One region of the Micromonospora sp. TSRI0369 genome, then DNA from elsewhere that is predicted to be linked to it. Evidence: riboswitches for the same ligand, from Rfam matches in the RefSeq annotation. Region 1 holds a riboswitch; each other region holds the start of a gene.
What was found. A riboswitch is a leader RNA that binds a small molecule or an ion and turns the genes downstream of it on or off. The one in region 1 is predicted to bind cobalamin.
Positions count from the first base shown of each region.

Region 2: linked by a shared signal. The riboswitch ahead of AMK25_RS06110 (CbtB domain-containing protein) and the one ahead of AMK25_RS11220 (ribonucleoside-diphosphate reductase subunit alpha) in region 1 are both predicted to bind cobalamin.
Region 3: linked by a shared signal. The riboswitch ahead of AMK25_RS06075 (ABC transporter substrate-binding protein) and the one ahead of AMK25_RS11220 (ribonucleoside-diphosphate reductase subunit alpha) in region 1 are both predicted to bind cobalamin.
Region 4: linked by a shared signal. The riboswitch ahead of metE (5-methyltetrahydropteroyltriglutamate--homocysteine S-methyltransferase) and the one ahead of AMK25_RS11220 (ribonucleoside-diphosphate reductase subunit alpha) in region 1 are both predicted to bind cobalamin.

Region 1 is NZ_LIVU01000003.1:536,343-541,164, reverse strand. It holds gene AMK25_RS11235 (acyl-CoA thioesterase) at 1-232, shown strand, start outside; gene AMK25_RS11230 (LysE family translocator) at 236-721, shown strand; gene AMK25_RS11225 (PrsW family intramembrane metalloprotease) at 750-1,577, opposite strand; cobalamin riboswitch at 1,697-1,907, shown strand; gene AMK25_RS11220 (ribonucleoside-diphosphate reductase subunit alpha) at 2,023-4,419, shown strand; gene AMK25_RS11215 (ribonucleotide-diphosphate reductase subunit beta) at 4,410-4,822, shown strand, end outside.
Region 2 is NZ_LIVU01000002.1:175,051-179,872, reverse strand. It holds gene cobO (cob(I)yrinic acid a,c-diamide adenosyltransferase) at 1-336, shown strand, start outside; gene AMK25_RS06120 (cobyrinate a,c-diamide synthase) at 330-1,691, shown strand; gene cobA (uroporphyrinogen-III C-methyltransferase) at 1,705-2,727, shown strand; adenosylcobalamin (AdoCbl) riboswitch at 2,727-2,867, shown strand; gene AMK25_RS06110 (CbtB domain-containing protein) at 2,866-3,075, shown strand; gene AMK25_RS06105 (CbtA family protein) at 3,187-3,969, shown strand; gene AMK25_RS06100 (cobalt-precorrin-6A reductase) at 3,992-4,720, opposite strand.
Region 3 is NZ_LIVU01000002.1:168,300-173,121, reverse strand. It holds gene AMK25_RS06080 (FecCD family ABC transporter permease) at 1-689, opposite strand, end outside; gene AMK25_RS06075 (ABC transporter substrate-binding protein) at 716-1,699, opposite strand; cobalamin riboswitch at 1,742-1,925, opposite strand; partial or broken gene AMK25_RS06070 (MFS transporter) at 2,514-2,753, shown strand; gene AMK25_RS06065 (N-acetylmuramoyl-L-alanine amidase) at 2,978-4,822, opposite strand, start outside.
Region 4 is NZ_LIVU01000003.1:178,257-183,078, reverse strand. It holds gene metE (5-methyltetrahydropteroyltriglutamate--homocysteine S-methyltransferase) at 1-2,009, opposite strand, end outside; cobalamin riboswitch at 2,126-2,343, opposite strand; gene AMK25_RS09740 (beta-1,3-glucanase family protein) at 2,455-4,047, opposite strand; gene AMK25_RS09735 (DedA family protein) at 4,272-4,822, opposite strand, start outside.

The sequences.
Region 1 (4,822 bases):
GGTGGCCGTGAAGGTCAGCGCGGACCGCTGGGACCGTGCGGTGCCACCGGTGGACGTGGCGACAGCGCACCTGGTGATGGTGGCGGTGGACGACGAGGGCCAGCCCCGGCCGGTGCCGCCGCTGCTGCCCGGCACCGACGGCGACCGGCGGCGCTACCGGGAGGCGCAGATCCGGCGCGAACACCGGCTGGCGCTGCGCCGGGCGCTGCTCGACGGCGTCGAGGAGGGCTGAGGCGTGCTCGGACTGTCGGCCACCACGCTCGCGGGTTACCTGGCCGCGATCGTGGTGCTCATGCTCACCCCCGGGCCGGACATGATGTTCGTGCTCGCCAACGCCACCAGGTACGGCGCGCGGGCCGGGGCGGTGGCGGCGCTCGGGGTCGCCGCCGGGGAGGCGGTGCACGTCGCCGCCGTGGTGGCCGGGCTCGCCACGGTGATCGCCGCGTCCCCGGTGCTGTTCACCGCGATCCGGTGGGCCGGGGCGGCGTACCTGATCGTGCTCGGGGTGCGGGCGCTGCGCGGCAGGGGCCGTACCGGTCCGGCGGGCGGTGGGCCGGACGGCGGCGCCGGGCGGGCGTTCCGGCGCGGGCTGCTCACGAACCTGCTCAGCCCGAAGATGATCCTGTTCAGCGTGGCGTTCCTGCCGCAGTTCGTCCGGCCCGACGCGGGCCCGGTCGCGGCACAATTGTTGCTGCTCGGCGGGACGGGTCAGGCCGCTTGATCGACTTCAGCACGCTGGGGTGGCGGCATCAGGAGGGCTCCGACCCCGCCACCTCGGCGAGCTGGTGAGGATCATGCTCCGGCGCCCGGGGCGGGGCGGCCGGCCGCTCGCGGTCCAGGTGCAGGCGCAGCAGCACCCAGCCCAGCGACACGCCGCCGATGAACAGGTACGCGGGCTGCGTGCCGAACGTGTCCCAGCAGGTGTGCAGCGTGACGGCGGCGGCAAAGGTGAGCAGGAACGCCGCCAGCTTCCGGCCGCCGGGCGCGGCGGCGAAGGTGAACAACGCGGCGGCGGTCAGCCCGGTCCAGGCCAGGTGCGCGGCGGGCGCGGTGAGACCGCGTACCAGCAGCGTCCGCTCGACCGCGCCGAGGCTGCCCTGCGACCCGACGAACGCGGCGAACGCGTACCCCATGGTCTCCAGCGCGGCGAACCCGGCGCCGGAGGCCACCCCGATCACCAGGCCCTGCGCCGGTGACCGGTGCCGCCGCCAGAGCAGCAGGATGCCGGCCGGCACGATCAGCTTCGCGGCCTCCTCGGCCAGGCCGACGAACGCCATCGGCAGGACTCCGAGCCGGTGCAGCGTGCCGTACTCCAGCCAGCCGGCGGCGACGACGCCGATCACTCCACCGAGGAACGCGGCGACGCCGACGACCGGGCCCGGCACCCGGCGGTGGCCGGGCCGCCCCTGGGTGAAGGCCAGGAACGTGGCCGGGGCGACTGACGCGCCGAGCACGATGAGCGTCGGCACGAACGTGACGGTCCCGGTGCCGGCCAGCGTCTCCAGCACCAGCAGGTGAAGCCCGACGCCGACGAGCAGGACCGCCACCCACGCCCAGCGGCGTCCGGTATTCCCCATAGCGCCCAGTATCGCGCCCGGCGGGGAGCGACGGCATCGGGGGTAGGCACTGTGGACGGTGAGATTCATCCGACACGCCGACACGACATCTGGTGTTGCCAGACATCGCCCACCGCCATATATGGTGGTGCCGCAGCTGGTTCGGCCGAGCCCTCCCGGGCAGGGCCGAGGCAAGAGGGAACCCGGTGGGAATCCGGGACTGCCCCGCAGCGGTGAGTGGGAACGACCGCCGTCAACAGCACTGGGCCACCGGCCTGGGAAGCGACGGCCAGTAGGCGACCTCGTGTCGTGCCCGCGAGTCCGAAGACCTGCCAGCGCGCCGTGCGCCTCCGCGTACGGCGGTCGGAGGTCGCGCGGGACGACCGACGCCAGCAGCCGGGCCGGCCGTGCGCCGCGCCCGTTGGCGTCTCCCGCCGTCTCCAGACGGTGACAGCGAGGAGAGGTCATGACTGTCGTGCAGGAACATCCCCCGTCCACCGCCGGCGGGTCCGAGCCCCGCCGGCTGGCGATGCGGGTACGCAAGCGGGACGGCGACACCGAGCCGGTGGACGTCAACAAGATCGTCCGGGCGGTCGAGCGCTGGGTCGCGGACCTGGACGAGGTGGACCCGCTGCGGGTGGCCACGAAGACGATCAGCGGCCTCTACGACGGGGCGAGCACCGCGGAGCTGGACCGGTTGTCGATCCAGACGGCGGCGGAGCTGATCGGCGAGGAGCCGCAGTACTCGAAGCTCGCGGCGCGGCTGCTGGCCGCGTACGTGGACAAGGAGGTACGCGGGCAGCAGGTGGCGAGCTTCAGCCAGTCGATCGCGTACGCGCACGGGCTGGGCCTGATCGGCGACGAGACCGCCGCGTTCGTCTCGCGCCACGCCCGCAAGCTCGACGACGCCGTGGACCCGGCCGGTGACCTCCGGTTCGAGTACTTCGGGCTGCGGACGGTGGCGGACCGCTACCTGCTGCGGCACCCGCAGTCCCGGCTGGTGGTGGAGACGCCGCAGTACTGGCTGCTGCGGGTGGCCTGCGGGCTGTCCCGCACCCCGGGCGAGGCGGTCGGCTTCTACCGGCTGATGTCCAGCCTGGCCTATCTGCCCAGCTCCCCCACGCTGTTCAACTCCGGCACCCGGCACACCCAGATGTCGTCGTGCTTCCTGGTCGACTCGCCGCGCGACGAGCTGGACTCGATCTACGAGCGTTACCACCAGGTGGCGAAGCTGTCGAAGTTCTCCGGCGGCATCGGCATCTCCTGGTCGCGGGTGCGCGGCCGGGGCGCGCTGATCCGGGGCACCAACGGGCGCTCCAACGGCATCGTGCCGTTCCTCAAGACGCTCGACGCCGGGGTGGCGGCGGTCAACCAGGGCGGCCGGCGCAAGGGCGCGGCCTGCGTCTACCTGGAGCCGTGGCACCCGGACGTGGAGGAGTTCCTGGAGCTGCGGGACAACACCGGCGAGGAGTCGCGGCGTACGCACAACCTCAACCTGGCCAACTGGATCCCGGACGAGTTCATGCGCCGGGTCGAGGCCGACGGCGAGTGGTCGCTGGTCGACCCGTCGGACGCCCCGGAGCTGCCCGACCTGTACGGGGAGGCGTTCGACGCCGCGTACCGGGCGGCCGAGAAGAACGCGGTGCGCACGGTACGGGCCCGGGACCTGTACGGGCGGATGATGCGCACGCTGGCGCAGACCGGCAACGGCTGGATGACGTTCAAGGACGCCGCGAACCGGCTGTCCAACCAGACCGGTGAGCCGGGCAACGTCATCCACCTGTCCAACCTGTGCACGGAGATCCTGGAGGTCAACGACGACGCCGAGACCGCCGTGTGCAACCTCGGCTCGGTGAATCTCGGCGCGCACGTCACCGCCGACGGCGTGGACTGGGAGCGGCTGCGCGCCACGGTACGCACGGCAGTGGTCTTCCTCGATCGGGTGATCGACATCAACTACTACCCGGCCGAGCAGGCGGCGGCGTCCAACCCGCGCTGGCGGCCGGTCGGGCTCGGCCTGATGGGCCTGCAGGACGCGTTCTTCACGCTGCGCCTGCCGTTCGACTCCGCCGAGGCGAAGGAGCTGTCCACCCGGGTGCAGGAGGAGATCCTGCTGACCGCGCTGGAGACCTCCGCCGGGCTGGCCGAGCGGTTCGGGCCGCATCCGGCGTACCCGCAAACCCGGGCCGCCAAGGGTGACCTGCACCCGGACCTGTGGGGCGCGGAGCCGGCGCAGGCCGGGCGGTGGGCGGCGCTGCGGGAGCGGATCGCCGCGCACGGGCTGCGCAACTCGCTGCTGGTGGCGATCGCGCCGACCGCCACCATCGCCTCCATCGCCGGCTGCTACGAGTGTGTCGAGCCGCAGGTGTCCAACCTGTTCAAGCGCGAGACCATGTCCGGGGAGTTCCTCCAGGTCAACACGTACCTGGTGCGGGAGCTGAAGGCCCGCGGGCTGTGGACGCCGCAGGTCCGCGACCGGATCAAGCGGGCCGAGGGCTCGGTGCAGGACATCACCGAGCTGCCCGCGCCGGTGCGGGAGCTGTTCCGCACCGCCTGGGAGCTGCCGCAGCGGGCGCTGATCGACCTGGCCGCCGCGCGGGCGCCGTTCGTCGACCAGTCCCAGTCGCTGAACCTGTTCCTGAGCGCGCCGACCATCGGCAAGCTCTCCTCGATGTACCTGTACGCCTGGAAGGCCGGGCTGAAGACCACGTACTACCTGCGATCCCGTCCCGCCACCCGCATCCAGCAGGCCACCGTCGCGCCGGTGCTCGCCCCGGTCTCCGGCGTGGTTTCCGCCGTGAGTGACGACGAGGCGCTGGCCTGTTCCCTGGAGAACCCCGAGAGCTGCGAGGCATGCCAGTGACCACCACCGCGCCGACCCGGCACATGCTGCTCGACCCCGGCATGGACCTGACCCTGCGGCCGATGCGCTACCCGCGCTTCTTCGACCGGTTCAAGGACGCGATCAAGAACACCTGGACGGTGGAGGAGGTGGACCTGCACTCGGACCTGGCCGACCTGGCGAAGCTGTCGGCGGCCGAACGGCATCTGGTGTCGCGGCTCGTGGCGTTCTTCGCCACCGGCGACACGATCGTGGCCAACAACCTGGTGCTCAACCTCTACCAGCACGTCAACTCCCCGGAGGGCCGGCTCTACCTGTCCCGGCAGCTGTTCGAGGAGGCGGTGCACGTCCAGTTCTACCTGAACCTGCTGGACACGTACGTGCCGGACGAGAAGGAGCGGTTCGCCGCGTTCGCGGCGGTGGA
Region 2 (4,822 bases), on a different contig from region 1:
GGCTCCGGATGGTCCTGGAGCCGTAAGAGCGGCACCGAGGCGGACCACGCCGCGGACGCCGCCGAGGGCTGGGCGGAGGTGAAGCGCCGTATCCAGGCGGAACGGCACCAGCTCTACATCCTGGACGAGTTCACCTATCCGATGCAGTGGGGCTGGGTCGACGTCGGCGACGTCGTGGAGACACTGGTCCACCGTCCCGGCCGTCAGCACGTGATCGTCACCGGGCGCCGGGCCGACCACCGGCTGATCGAGGCAGCCGATCTGGTGACCGAGATGCAGCACGTCAAGCACCCGATGGACGTCGGCCAGAAGGGCCAACGAGGCATCGAATGGTGAGCCTTCCGCGGCTGATCGTCGCGGCGCCGGCCTCCGGCCACGGCAAGACCACGGTCGCGACCGGGCTCATGGCCGCGCTGGCCGCGCGCGGGCACACCGTGTCGGGGCACAAGGTGGGGCCCGACTACATCGACCCCGGCTACCACGCGCTGGCCACCGGACGCCCCGGCCGCAACCTCGACCCGCACCTGACCGACCCCTCACTCGTGATCCCGCTGCTGCTGCACGGCGCACGCGACGCGGACATCGCCATCGTCGAAGGGGTCATGGGCCTGTTCGACGGCCGCATCGGCGGCGACGGTTTCGCCTCTACCGCGCACCTCGCGGCCCTGACCGCCACCCCGATCCTGCTGGTCGTGGACGTCTCGCACACCTCGCGCAGCGTAGGGGCCGTCGTGCACGGAATGGGCACGTTCGAGGCCGGCGTCACCGTCGCGGGTGTCGTGCTCAACAAAGCCGGGTCCGCCCGCCACGCCGCCGAGGCGGCCCGGGCGGTGGAATCCACCGGCGTACCGGTGCTCGGGATCCTGCACCGCGACCAGGGTGTCAGCGCCCCGTCGCGCCACCTCGGGCTCGTGCCGGCAGCCGAACGTGAGGAGGCCGCCGCCGCCCTGGACGTGCTGGCCGAGCAGATCGCCCGCCACGTGGACCTCGATGCGGTGCTGCAGGTGGCACGCACCGCACCCGATCTGGACGCCCAGCCATGGGATCCCGCCGCGCACGTCCGGCGGCTGGGCGCCGGATCACCGGTGGTTGCGGTCGCGGCCGGGCGTGCCTTCACCTTCCGGTACGCCGAGACGACCGAGCTGCTGCAGGCGGCGGGCTGCACCGTCGTTCCGTTCGACCCGGCCCGCGACCAGCGGCTTCCCGCCGGGACACGCGGGTTGTACCTCGGTGGGGGGTTCCCCGAGGTACACGCGTCCACGCTGAGCGCCAACACGACGCTGCGCCACGAACTGCGCCAGGCCGTCCTCGACGGCGTCCCCACCGTCGCCGAGTGCGCCGGCCTGCTGTATCTGTGCCGCTCCGTCGACGGCCATCCCATGGTCGGGGCGCTCGACGCCGAAGCCGTCATGACGCCGCGCCTCACCCTCGCGTACCACCGTGCCGCACTCGGCTCGGACCAGCTGCTCGGCGAGCGGGGAACCGCTGCCACCGGCCACGAATTCCACCGCACCACCGTCACACCCGGTCACGGCGAGCACCCCGCCTGGCGCATCGAGGGCCGCAATGCCGGATTCGCCTCCCCCAGCCTCAGCGCGTCCTATCTGCACGTGCATTGGGCTGGGCAACCGCATCTGGCCCAGTCGTTCACCGAGGCCGTACACCGGACGGCTGTCTCCTCAGCACGTTAGGAATCACCGTCACATGCAGCTGAACCTCACCGGCCGTAGCGTGCTCGTCCTCGACGGGAGCGCACCCGCCGCCGTCACGGTCAGTGCGCTGCTGCACAGGCGCGCCCTGGTCACCGTCGCCGCGCCGGCCGTGTGCGCCGCGCTGGAGGACCTCGCCCTCCGCGGGCGCCTGACCTGGGTCACCACCCCGGTCGACGAGAGCCGGTTCGACGTCGTGCTGCGTACCGTCGCACCCTCGGAGGCCGGGGCGCCGGCAGCGGTCCGAACGGCCGGACACGTCACGCTGGTCGGCGCCGGCCCGGGCGATCCAGGGCTGGTCACCGTCGCCGGACGCGCGGCCGTCAAGCAGGCCGACGTGATCCTCACCGACCGGCTCGCCCCGTGGGAGGCCCTGAAGTGGGCGCGCCCGGATGCCGAGATCATCGACGTCACCAAGATCCCGTACGGGCGGAGCACGAGCCAGGAACAGATCAACGCGCTGCTTGTCGAGCACGCCCGCGCCGGACGGCACGTTGTGCGGTTCAAGGGCGGCGACTCGTACGTCTTCGGCCGCGGCTTCGAGGAAGTCACCGCGTGCGCCGAAGCCGGCGTCCCCACCACCGTGATACCCGGCGTGACCTCCAGCATCGCGGCCCCGGAGCTGGCCGGCATCCCGGTCACCCACCGCGGACTCGTGCAAGGCTTCACCGTCATCTCCGGCCACGTACCGCCCGGCCATCCCGACTCGTCGATCGACTACGCCGCCCTCGCCCGCACCGGCACCACCCTCGTGGTGCTGATGGGCATGCGCAACCTCGCGGCCATCGCCGACGCGCTCGTCGCCGCCGGTCTCGACCGGAACACACCATGCGCCGTCGTCGCGGACGCCGCCTCGGCCGGCCAGCGGGTGCTGCGCAGTACCCTCGCCGACGTCGTCGCCGACACCGCCGAGGCCGGCATCGGCGCGCCCGCCGTAACGGTGATCGGCCACGTCGTCGCCCTCGGACCGGCCGCCGTGCAGGCAGTCGCGACAGCGTCGCGTTGCTCCGATACCTGATATGGTCGTGCCACCCTGCTGAAGGAAGCCGGTGTGAATCCGGCGCAGTCGCGCTACTGTGACGCCGCTCGCGGCGAAGCCAGACCCTCCAGCCAGGTCGACCACCCATCGACGGGACGCAGCATCCCAAGGAGTGTCATGCCTCAGGCGACCACGGCCATTCCGGCCGTTCTTCCCACCATTCCCGTTCGCGCGCTCGCCCCCTGGGCGCTGTTCTTCGCGCTGGTCACCGCCGTCGTCCTGTATTTCGTGGGCGCCGAGCAGGGAGCTTTCTCCGTCTTCGAGGGCACCTTCATCCACGAGCTGACGCACGACGCACGGCACGTGCTGGGCTTCCCCTGCCACTGACACCACGCCACGCGGCAGTCCGCCCGGCCCGGCCGGAGTTTTCGTCTTTCCTCGTCACCGGCGCTGCGGGCGTTTCGTGCTGCCCGCGGCCGGCTCCCGAACGGACCCTTGATGACCCCTCGCACTTTTCTCGTTCACGGGCTGTTGGCCGGGCTCATCGCCGGTTTCGCGGCCTTCCTCGTCTCCTACGTCGTCGCCGAACCCCAGGTCGATGCAGCCATCGCCCTGGAGGAAGCCGGTGCCGCCGAGCACCCGCACGACAATGCCACCGCCGAGCAGTCTCACAGCCACGATGAGGAGGAGGCCGAAGTCTCGCGTGGCACCCAGTCCACCGGGGGCCTGGCACTGGGCACCATCCTGGTAGGCGTCGTCCTCGGTGGAGCGACCGCGCTCGCTGCCGCCTTCGCCGCCGGGCGTCTGGGCTCCCTGTCCGCACGGGCCAGCACCGCGGTGGTCGCCGCCGTCGGTTTCGTCGCCACCGCCCTCGTGCCGTTCCTCAAGTACCCCGCCACACCACCGGCGGTCGGCTCCGGTGACACGATCAACGAGCGGACCGCGCTGTACTTCGGGTTCTGGGCACTGAGCCTGGCCGCCGCGATCGGCGCCGTGGTCCTGGCCCGGCGTCTGCTGCCCCAGCTGGGCGCATACTCGGCGGTGCTGGCCGGTGCCGGCGCCTATCTCGTGGTCGTCGTGGTCGCCGGGGCTCTGCTGCCGACGGTCAACGAGGTCGGCGGCTTCCCGGCCGACACACTCTGGTACTTCCGCATCTCGTCGATCACGACCCTGGCCGCGACTTGGGCGGTCCTGGGTGCAGTGCTGACCGGTCTGGTCGGACGCGACGCGGACCGTGCCGCCGAGCGGCTGCGCCGCCAGGAGCTGGCGGCCACGCTCTGAACCTTCCCGGCTGAACCTCGCGTCAGGGTGCGGGCAACGCCCGCACCCACGCCAGGGCGGCGTCCACGTCACGGACCAGCGGCACTCCGGCCGGCGGCCCGGCGCGGCGCACGATCACGACCGGCATCGCCCGCTCGGCGGCGACCTCCAGCTTCGCGACCGTGTGGTCACCGCCGGAGTCCTTGGTAACTAGAACGTCCGTGCCCGCCATCACCTCCCGCTCGTGCGCGAGGGTGTAGGGACCGCGGCTGCGCAGCAGCTTCCACGACACCGGCAGGACGATGTCGGGCTCGTCCACCACGCGAACCAGGCACGCGTGCCGGCGCAACGGTTCGACGAAGTGCGCCAGCGACTGCCGTCCGACGGTGAGGAACGGCCGGTCGCCCAGACCGGCCGCCACCCGGGCAGCTTCACTGTGGTCACCGGCCCAGTACCAGGCCGACGCCTCGGGGCGAGCGGCCCAGCCGGGCCGTTCCAAACGGAGCAGGGGAACCCCGGCGGCCGGGCACGCCGCCGCCGCGTTGGCGCTGATCTTCTCCGCGAACGGGTGCGTCGCGTCGACCACGGCACGCACCCGGGTCTCCGCCAGGTACGCGGCCAGTCCTGCGATCCCGCCGAAGCCACCGACGCGGACCTGCCCCACCGGCAGCCGGGGACGCGCGACCCGCCCCGCCAGTGAGGTCACGACCACGGCACCGTCGTCGACGAGCGAGGCCGCCAGCGCGCGGGCCTCGCCCGTCCCACCGAGCACGAGAATCCTCACGCGTAGGGTCCGATCACCGGCGCCGCGGGAGCGCCCCGCTCGGCTAGGTTCAGCAGCGCGTCGACCTCCAGGTGTTTCTCCGCCAGGTCG
Region 3 (4,822 bases), on a different contig from region 1:
GCGTTGAGGGTACGGGCGTGCCAGCCGACCACCGCCAGCACCACGACCAGCACCGGTACCGCCCAGCCCAGGGCCGTCCAGTCGGCGCGGGCCATTGACCCGGACAGCCAGAACGTGATGCTCTGCGTGGCGTGCGGGTCGGCCACCCAGATGATCACGAAAGAGGTCAGTGCCGCGCACAGTTGTCCCACCGCGACCCCGGTCAGCACCACGCGCGTCGGCGACAATGCCCCGAACCTCCCGGCCAGGCCCACGACCAGCAGGAACGCGACAAGGGCGCCGAGGAAGGCGCCGCCGGTCAGCGCGGCTACGCCACTACCGATGCCGGCCACGACCACCAGGACCGCGCCCAGCGACGCCCCTGAGGAGACCCCGAGCAGGTACGGGTCCGCCAGGGGATTGCGGGTGACGGTCTGCATGACCGCACCGGCCGCGGCCAGGCCCGCCCCCACCGTGGCGGCGCCGAGAACCCGGGGCAAACGTAGGTCCCAGACGATGTGGTCGCGCAGCAGCGGCACGTCCGAGTTCGCGAGTCCCAGGTGGCCGGCGACGACCGTCCACACCGTCCCGACAGTCAGGTCGGCCGGGCCGATGGTGACCGCGACGGCCACCGACAGCACCAGACCGGCGACCAGAGCCAGCACGAGCGCGGCCAGGCCGACCGCCCGCACCGGGCGGTGGGTGCGCACCGGGGCGGGCCGGGTGGTGACGGCGGTCAGCTCGGGACCCCGGACGGCAGCGCGGCGATGCCCTGGGCGAGGGCTTCGACGCCGAGGACGTTGCGGACACCGGCCGTGGTTGACGAGAACGGGATCACCACGTACCACTGCTGTTTGACCGCGGGCAGGTCCTTGAGGGTGCGGTGCCCGGCGAGGAAGGTCTTCTTCTGCGCGGCGGGATCCCAGCTCGCGTCGACGAGCACGATGACCTCGGGGTTGCGGTCGGTGACGGTCTCCCAGCTTGTGTCGCCCCAGCTGCCGGTGAGGTCGGCGAAGGCGTTGGTGACCCCGGCCGCCGACATGATCATGTTGGGGGCGCCGCAGCAGGCGCCGACGCTCGGGGCGTCGCTGCCGCCGTCCCACCACATGACCTTCACGTTGCGGGCGGTGCCTGCGGCCGTGGCGATGCGGCCCTCGTGGTCGGCGATCAGCTTCTCGCCGCGGTCGCTCACCCCGAAGATCGCCGCGAGCTCGCGGATCTCGGTGAACACGTCGCCGATGGCGAGCTTCGCCTGCCGGGTCTGCGCCGGGCACCCGGCAGGGGAGATGTAGGTGCCGACGCCGAGTTTCTGCCAGTCGGCGCGGTCACCGACCCCCTCGTCACCGAACGCGCTGTTGTACGACGCGTACACGAAATCGGGTTCAGCCTCGAGCAGCTTCTCCTTGGTCGGGTACTCCTTGGCCAGCACCGGGATCTTCGCGTAGGCGTCCGCGTAGGCGGGCAGGATCGCGTCGTCGAGGTAGGCCGTGCCGATCATCCGATCTTGCAGGCCCAGGGCCAGCATGATCTCCGTGGCGGCCTGGTTCATGGTGACGACCCGCATCGGTGGCGCCGCGATGGTCACCGGGGTGCCGCAGTTGGTCACCGCGACCGGTCCAGCGGACACCGCCGGTGGTGCGGCAGCAGGCTTGGCATCGGCGCCGCAGCCGGTGAGCAGCACAGTGGACAGCAACAACGGCGCGGCAACGCGCCAGGGCATGGGGAACCGCACAGCGGGACCGCCTTCCAACACCTCGTGGACGGGGACGAACGTGCCGTGGCCGGTCTCCTGGCTGACGGGACAAGCAACCGCCGGCCGGCCTTCCCAGGCATCTCTGCCCAGTGACCTCGCGAAACGACGAGGGCCGACGGTCTCCCGATCACAGTGGCGAGGGCCGCGCCGGCATCACACCGGCTTCCCGAACACCACGGCGTCCCCACCATAACGGCCCGCGCTCGCCGCGGATCCGGTCCGGGCACCCGCTGTGGGAAATCCGACGCGCCGGACCGGCCTCGGCGTGGCTGTCGGCCCGCAACCCATCCGGCTCCTTTCTCGTGCGCGGTGGCTGGGCGAGGGCACGTGATCGACAGTGAGCGCCGTGGCTGAGGCTGAGCAGCAATACGTGAGCGCAGGTGCGAGGCCACGTCCGCCGGCGACCGGCTCCTCGGTCGTGGGCATGAGGCCGGCGATGCAGACGTCGAAGAGCTCGACGAGCGAGCACGGTACTTCGCGATCTGGATCGCCATCCGACCTGCGTTGCCGACGGCGCCGAGGACAAGGACGCGCTGGCCCGCGGTGAAGTTGATGCGGCGCGTCAGCGCGATCCAGGATGACATCGCCCGGGTTCATGGCGGTGGCGATCCGCACCGGGTCCACGCCGTCGGGTAGAACCACGCTGCGCGAGGGTCGATCAGGGTGCGTTCGGCGAAGGTTCCAAGGGGCGTATCGTGCAGGACCACGCAGCGGACGTTGCCCTTCTCGTCGCGTACCACGCCGTCCACGCCGGGGACGAGCGGGAAGATGTTGTTGCTGGTCCCCGGCGATCGGCATCTGGGCGGCGACCAGTGCGCTGGGCTTCGCCGCCGGGCCACCAATCGGCGGACTCGTCCTGGCTCACCTGCCCTGGGGTGCAATCTTCCTGGTGAACGTCCCGATCGTGGTGATCTGCCTGCTCGCCGGCCGGCTACTGGTCCCGGAATCGCGGGACCCGGCCGGTGGACGCCTCGACCTGGGCGGGGCGACGCTGTCCACCGCCGGCCTGACCGCGATCGTCTCCCCGGGTTCCGCCCACGTCCCCGCCGGTCAGGTGGCCAGGCGCAGGTGACGCCGCTGCCGCAGCCGCACCGCGACAGCCCGCCACGACCAGCAACGTGAGCGCGGCAGCGAAGGCCAGCCCGTCGGTCAGGCCTGCCTCCAGCTCGCGCAACGTGGTGGAGCGGTAGGTGGACGGCGAGCGACGCCGGTCCCGATCCGGGCCGGCGTCGCTCGCCGTCGGGCTCAGAGTGTGGTTTCGCTGGTGAGGCCGAAGTAGTCGTGCCATTTGGTGCTGGGGGCGAAGGTGGTGCCGGTGGAGAGTGCGACGTAGATGTCGTTTGTGGTGCTTTTGGTGAAGACGATGAGGTCGTCTTTGCCGTCGCCGTTGGTGTCGGCGAGGTAGGGGAACTCGCCGGTTAGGCAGAAGAAGTCGTGCCACTTGATCGTGGTTCCGGCGAAGGTGGTGCCGGTGGAGGTGGCGGCGTAGACGTCGGCGTCGGTGTTGCAGGTGAAGGTGACGATGTCATCCTTGCCGTCGCCGTTGATGTCGCCCACCCGGGGCTGCTCGGCGCCGACGGCGAACAGGTCGTGCCATTTCTGCGGTGCCCCGAAGCCGTTGCCGGTGGACAGGGCGACGATGACGTCGGCGGCGGTGGCGGGGCCTTGGGTGAAGGTGATGAGGTCGTCGCGGCCGTCGCCGTTGACGTCGCCGAGGGCGGGGAACTCCCCGGCGATGGAGAAGTAGTCGTGCCATTTCACGGCGGTGCCGGTGAAGGAGGTGCCGGTGGACAGGGCGACGTAGACGTCGGCGTCGGTGTCGTGGGTGAAGGTGATGATGTCGTCGCGGCCGTCGCCGTTGACGTCGCCGACGGCGGGGACTTCGGTGCCGGGGGCGAACCAGTCGTGCCATTTCGCGGATGCGGCGAAGGATGTGCCGGTGGACAGGGCGACGTGGACGTCGGCGGTGGTGCCGTGGGTGAACACGATGGCGTCGTCGCGTCCGTCGCCGTTGACGTCGCCGGTCAGGGGGGTCTCTCCGGGCAGGGCGAACCAGTCGTGCCACTTCACCGACGTGCCCGCGAACGACGAACCCGTCGACGTGGCCACATACGCGTCGGCCAGCGCACCGTGGGTGAACGCGACCACGTCGTCCCGGCCGTCACCGGTGAAATCCGTCGGCGAACCACCGAAATAGCGGGCGGTCGGGCCCCCGCCACCCTGGTTCACCAGCGAGAGGTAGTAGTTCCAGTTCCAGTTCGGTCCCGGGTCGGTGTGGTCGTTACCCGGGATCTCGTTGTGCCCCTTGATGCCGGTGCGGTTCTTCGGGATGCCGTACTTGTCGCACAGGTAGCGGGTCAGCGCGGCCGAGGAACGGTACATCGCGTCGGTGAACCAGGCCGGGTTGTCGACGTACCCCTCGTGCTCGATGCCGACGCCGTACGCGTTGCCGGACCGGGCGTGGTACGCGGTGTCGCCCTCGCGGACCATCTGGGTGATCTCGCCGTTGCTGGACTTCACCACGTAGTGGGCGCTGACGCCGGACGACGGGCTCTGGAACCAGCTGACCGTCCCGGCGTACGAGCCCTGGGTGACGTGGAGGATCACAGTGGTGATCCGGCTGGACCGCCCGATGCCGTAGTTCGCGCCGTTCGCGGCGACCCACCGCGCCGCCGGATACTCCGGCACGGCTGCGAGCGTACGGGGCGCCGTGCCGGCGGGGGGAACCGCGGCGTAGCGGCCGCGCTCCGGCTCGACCCGGTACGCCCGGACCGGCACCGCGCCTGGGATGCCCTGCTGCACCAGCTCGTAGATCCCGTCCGCGTACAGGCGGGCGGTGGCGTCGTCGGCCGCGCCGCCGTACCGCGCCACCACCGGATACCAGGCGGTGACCCGGTCCCGGTCCCGCGCGGTCAGCCCCTCGGCGTCGGCCAGCTCGCGCAGCACTGCCGCGCCGCCGCGGATGTTCGCCGGCGTGACGGTCTTCAGACGCGCGACCGGCTCACCGGTCAACGCCGCCGCCCGTTCCAGGCTGTGCCGGACCGGGTTGCTCACCAGGTGCATCACCCCGTAGCCGTTGGCCTGGCTCGG
Region 4 (4,822 bases), 360 kb from region 1:
AGGACCTCCATCCGGGAGCGGGATGCCTCGATGCTTGTGACGTCGGCGTCGAGGGCTTCGATGGCCGTGATCACCTCCCCGAACTCCGAGTAGCACAGGTGGGTGTGGATCTGGGTGTCGTCGGCGACTCCGCAGGTGGCCAGGCGGAACGCCCCGACCGCCCAGTCCAGGTACGCCTTCTGGTCCGCCCCGCGCAGTGGCAGCGTCTCACGCAGCGCCGGCTCGTCGACCTGGATGACCCGGATACCGGCTGCCTCGAGATCGCGGCACTCGTCGCGCAGGGCGAGCGCGACCTGGTCCGCGGTGTCTGCCAGTGGCTGGTCGCTGCGGACGAACGACCAGGCCAGGATCGTGACCGGGCCGGTGAGCATGCCCTTGACCGGCCGGTCGGTCAGCGACTGCGCGTAGGTGGACCAGTTGACGGTCATCGGCGCCCTGCGTGCCACGTCGCCGTAGATGATGGGCGGACGCACGCATCGGGAGCCGTAGGACTGAACCCAGCCGTGTTCGGTGGCGGCGAACCCGTCCAACTGCTCGCCGAAGTACTGGACCATGTCGTTTCGTTCCGGCTCGCCGTGCACGAGCACGTCCAGGCCCAGCCGCTCCTGGAGCCGGACGACGTGCTCGACCTCGGCGCGCATGCGCCGGGTGTAGGCGGTGTCGTCGAGGCGGCCGGCCCGATGCTCGGCACGCGCGCGGCGCAGCTCGTCGGTCTGCGGGAACGATCCGATGGTCGTGGTCGGCAGGGGCGGCAGGTTCAGCCGGGCCTGCTGTGCCGCCGCTCGCTCCGGGTACGCGCCGCGCTGCCGATCCGTGGCACGCAACGCGGTGAGCCGGCCGCGTACGGTGTCGTCGCGCCATGCGGCCGGGGTGGGCGGCAGCGGCTCGGGCAGGGACGTGGTGCCGTTGCGCAGCGCGCGGCCGAGCCGAACGACCTCATCGACCTTCTGCCGAGCAAAGGCGAGCCGCTGACGCAGCGCCGGGTCGAGAGCGGTCTCGGCGGACAGGTCCACCGGCACGTGCAGCAGCGAGCACGAGGTGGACACGGCGACGTGGTCGGCGAGGGCGGTGACAGCGGCACCAGCCGCCACGGCGGCGCGCAGGTCGGTACGCCAGACGTTGCGGCCGTCGACGAGGCCGGCCACGATCGTCTTGCCACGCAGCGGTCCCGCACCGGCCAGCCGCCGCAGGTTGCCGGGCCCGGCCACCAGGTCCACACCAACCGCTTCGACCGGCGTGTCGAGCAGGGCGGGCAGCGCGTCACCGAGCTCGCCGAAATAGGTGGCGACGAAGATCGCCGGCCGCTGTTCCACCGCGCCGAGCCGGGTGTACGCCTCCCGCAGCGCGTCGATCTCGGCGGTGCTCCGGTCGGCGACGTAGGCGGGTTCGTCCAGTTGCACCCATCGCACGCCCGCCGCGGCGAGGGATCGCAGGATGTCGGCGTACACGTCGACCAGGTCGGTCAACCGGTCGAACGGTTCGCCGCGCGCCTCGGTGGGCTTGGCCAGCAGCAGGAATGTGGCCGGGCCGACCAGCACCGGTCGGCTGTCGATTCCCAGCTCGCGGGCCTCGCGGTACTCGCGCAGCGCCTTGTCGGGATTCGCCGCGAAGGCGGTGTCGGAGCCGATCTCGGGAACCAGATAGTGGTAGTTGGTGTCGAACCACTTCGTCAGTTCGAGCGCCGGCTCGGCATCGACGCCCCGGGCCATGGCGAAGTAGGTGTCGAGATCGCCGAGGCCGAGACGGGCGAACCGGTGCGGGATCGCGCCGACGGCGACGGCCGTGTCCAGCACCTGGTCGTAGTAGGAGAACGTGTTGGACGGGATCGCGTCCAGGCGCGCGTCGCGCAGCGTCCGCCAGACCTCCGCCCGTAGCGCGGCAGAGGTCGCCGCCAACTCCTCGGCGTCGATCCGGCCCGCCCAGTAGGCCTCGACGGCCTTCTTGAGTTGCCGGTTGCCCCCGATACGCGGATAGCCCAGCACGGTGCTCTGACCGAATGCGGTACTCATGGAGATCCCTTCCCTCGAAGCACACGAGGCCGATCGGGGCAGGGAGGGAAGGGGTACAGGCGGCGTACCGGCTTCCGCACCGGCCGTCCCGAGCGACCGTCGGCGGCGCACACCGGACGGTGTGCGCGGTGCGGGCAGGTCTTCGGACTCGCGGGCGCGACCGGTCCATCCGGTCACCTACTGGCCGTCGCTTCCCAGACCTCACGGTCCAGTGCTTCGATGACGGCTGTCGTTCCCACTCACCGCTGCGGGGCAGTCCCGGACTCACACCGGGTTCCCTCTTACGACGCCACACCCTTCACGGGCACGGCGAACCAGCACCGTTGTCCATCGTATGGGGCGGTGAGCCGGCGTGGTCGGCGCGTCCGTCCTGCGGGACGGCGAGCCGTCGCGGCGGGTGGCGGGAGCGACTCGCGGTCGGCCCCCGCCCCCGTCGCAGGGCCGGTCAGCCCTTGCGCCACTTCTGGTTGGCCGCGCCCGTGCAGTCCCAGAGCTGGAGCCTCGCGCCGTCGTTGCCGTTCCGGTCCTTGATGTCGACGCACTTGTTGGCCTGAAGGTTGACCAGGTCTCCGGCCGCGTTCAGGGTGAACTGCTGAGCGCCGGTGCCATTGCAGGTGTAGAGCTGCACCACCGCACCGTTGGCGGTGGACCCGGCGTCGATGTCCATGCACTTGTCATTCTGGCTCTTCAGCGCCGTGCCGCTGAACGTCCACTTCTGCGCGTTGGTGTTGTTGCAGTTCCACATCTGCAGCGGCACGCGGTCGACGAAGTTGGAGCTCGGCACGTCGACGCACTTGTTGTTCCAGTTGCTGACCACGGGCACCCCGGTGGTCGGGTTGCCGCCCCCACCGCCGGTGAACGGGCTGAGGAGCAGTCCGGCCGAACGGGGGTCGCCGTCGTGCACCAGTGACTCGAATCCGCCGACGTCGTCGAAGGCGAACGCGTACGCCCGGCCGTCGGTCATGTTGGCGTGGATCAGGCGGGCGTACTGGTTGGTGGGGTTGCTGCGGTAGAAGTCGGCGGCGTTCGTGCTGGGCTGGGTGTCGATGGTGCCGAGCGTGCCTCGGTTGAGGGCGGCGCAGAGCGTGCGCGAGATCGGGCCGACCACCTGGTCGTTCGGCGCGGGCAGGTCGCCGTCGCAGCCCCAGACGCTGGCCGAGGAGGGCCGGTTGAAGGAGGCGACCACCTGGCCGCTGCCGTTGGTGAAGGTCATGGTGTTGCCCGAGGTGCGGCCGTAGTACCGGATGGCCGGCTGGTCGGCGAAGGGCGTCACGGTCAAGGTCTTCGTGGTGTACGCGTTCCACGCGGAGGCGATGTACGAGTCCAGGTAGGTGGTGCTCAGCAGGCCGGCCCCGGCTGCCTTCCCCGGAGCCAGGACGCGCAGCACGGTCCCGTCGGAGCGGGTGTGGACGGTGTTGGCCCAGCCCGGCTGCGCCCGGATGCCGTCGATGACCGCGTTGCGTCCGTTGGCCACCACGTCGCCGGTGCGCTTGGTGACGCCGTTGACGCCGGTCACGGTGACCGCGTGCGGGATCGCGAACATGTCGACCTGGGAGCTGTTGAGCCACAGCCCGGAGTCGTTGTAGGTGAACTCACTCCAGTCGAAGAGGATGTCGCGGTTCGCGTCACCGGCCGCCCAGGGCGCGGGCTGCACCAGCCCGTCCGGGGTGAGGAAGAACTTCAGCTTCTGCCCGAGGGCGAAGTAGGCCCGACCGGAGAAGCCCCGGGGAAACTGGATCGTGGTGCTGCCACCGTTGCCGGGGCCCGGTATGGAGACGTCCGGCGCGGGCGACGGCGGGATCTGCCCGCCGCTCCACGGCACGAAGGTGCCGCCGGAGGTGACGTAGCCGAGCCGGCCGGAGGACAGCTGGACGCCGATGACATAGAGGTAGACCGGGTCGCTGCGACCGGTGGTGTTGGTGACGGTGACGGGCAGCAACGCCGGTCCGACCGCGTGGGCGGGCGTGGCGACGACGGTGACCGCGAGCCCGGCGAGCAGTGCGGACGCAGCGGCGAGCAGCTTTCTTCGAAGACGCATGGCGACACCTCGCTGGAGACAGGGACGGGAGAGCGCTCTCTCAGCAGAGTCCAATTGTTAATATTGTTTGTCAATAGGTGGTCACCGATGGATGCGAGACCGTCACGGTCCGCCGTCGCCGTCCTGCGACAGCAGGAGCCGCCAGCCCCGCCTGGCGCCCGCGTCGACCCGGTTGGGCCCGCGCTCCACTGCGTCCGCGGTCGCCGGCCACCCCCTCGGCGACGCTACCGATCCGCCCCACCGCGCGCGGGTGATTGGCCTCCCCGCTCACCGTCAGCCGGTTCGCGCCGTGCCCTCTGCCACGCCCGCAGCGCCACGCCGACGCCGATCAGGGCCAGCAGCGCCCACTCCCCGATGCCCAGTTCCCGTTCCAGATAGCGGTAGGAGGCGGCGCCCAGGTAGCCCAGCAGCGCCACGGCCGTCGCCCACACCAGCCCGCCGGCCAGGTTAGCCCGCAGGAACACCGGCCACCGCATCCCACCGGCGCCGGCGATCATGGGAACCACGGCCCGCAGCACCGCCACCCAGCGTCCGATGAGCACCGCCCACGCCCCGCGACGGGCGACCAGGCGGCGGGCCCGCGCGATGTCGAGGCGCCGGCGCAGCACTCGCGGGGCGCGGGCGAGCACACCCGCGCCGTACCGGCGGCCGAGGGCGTACCCGGCCTGGTCACCGAGGCAGGCCCCGGCCGCCCCGGCGGCCACCACCGCCCACAGCGGCAGCGCGCCACCGTGGGCCACCAATCCACCGATCAGGATCGCTGTCTCACCCGGTA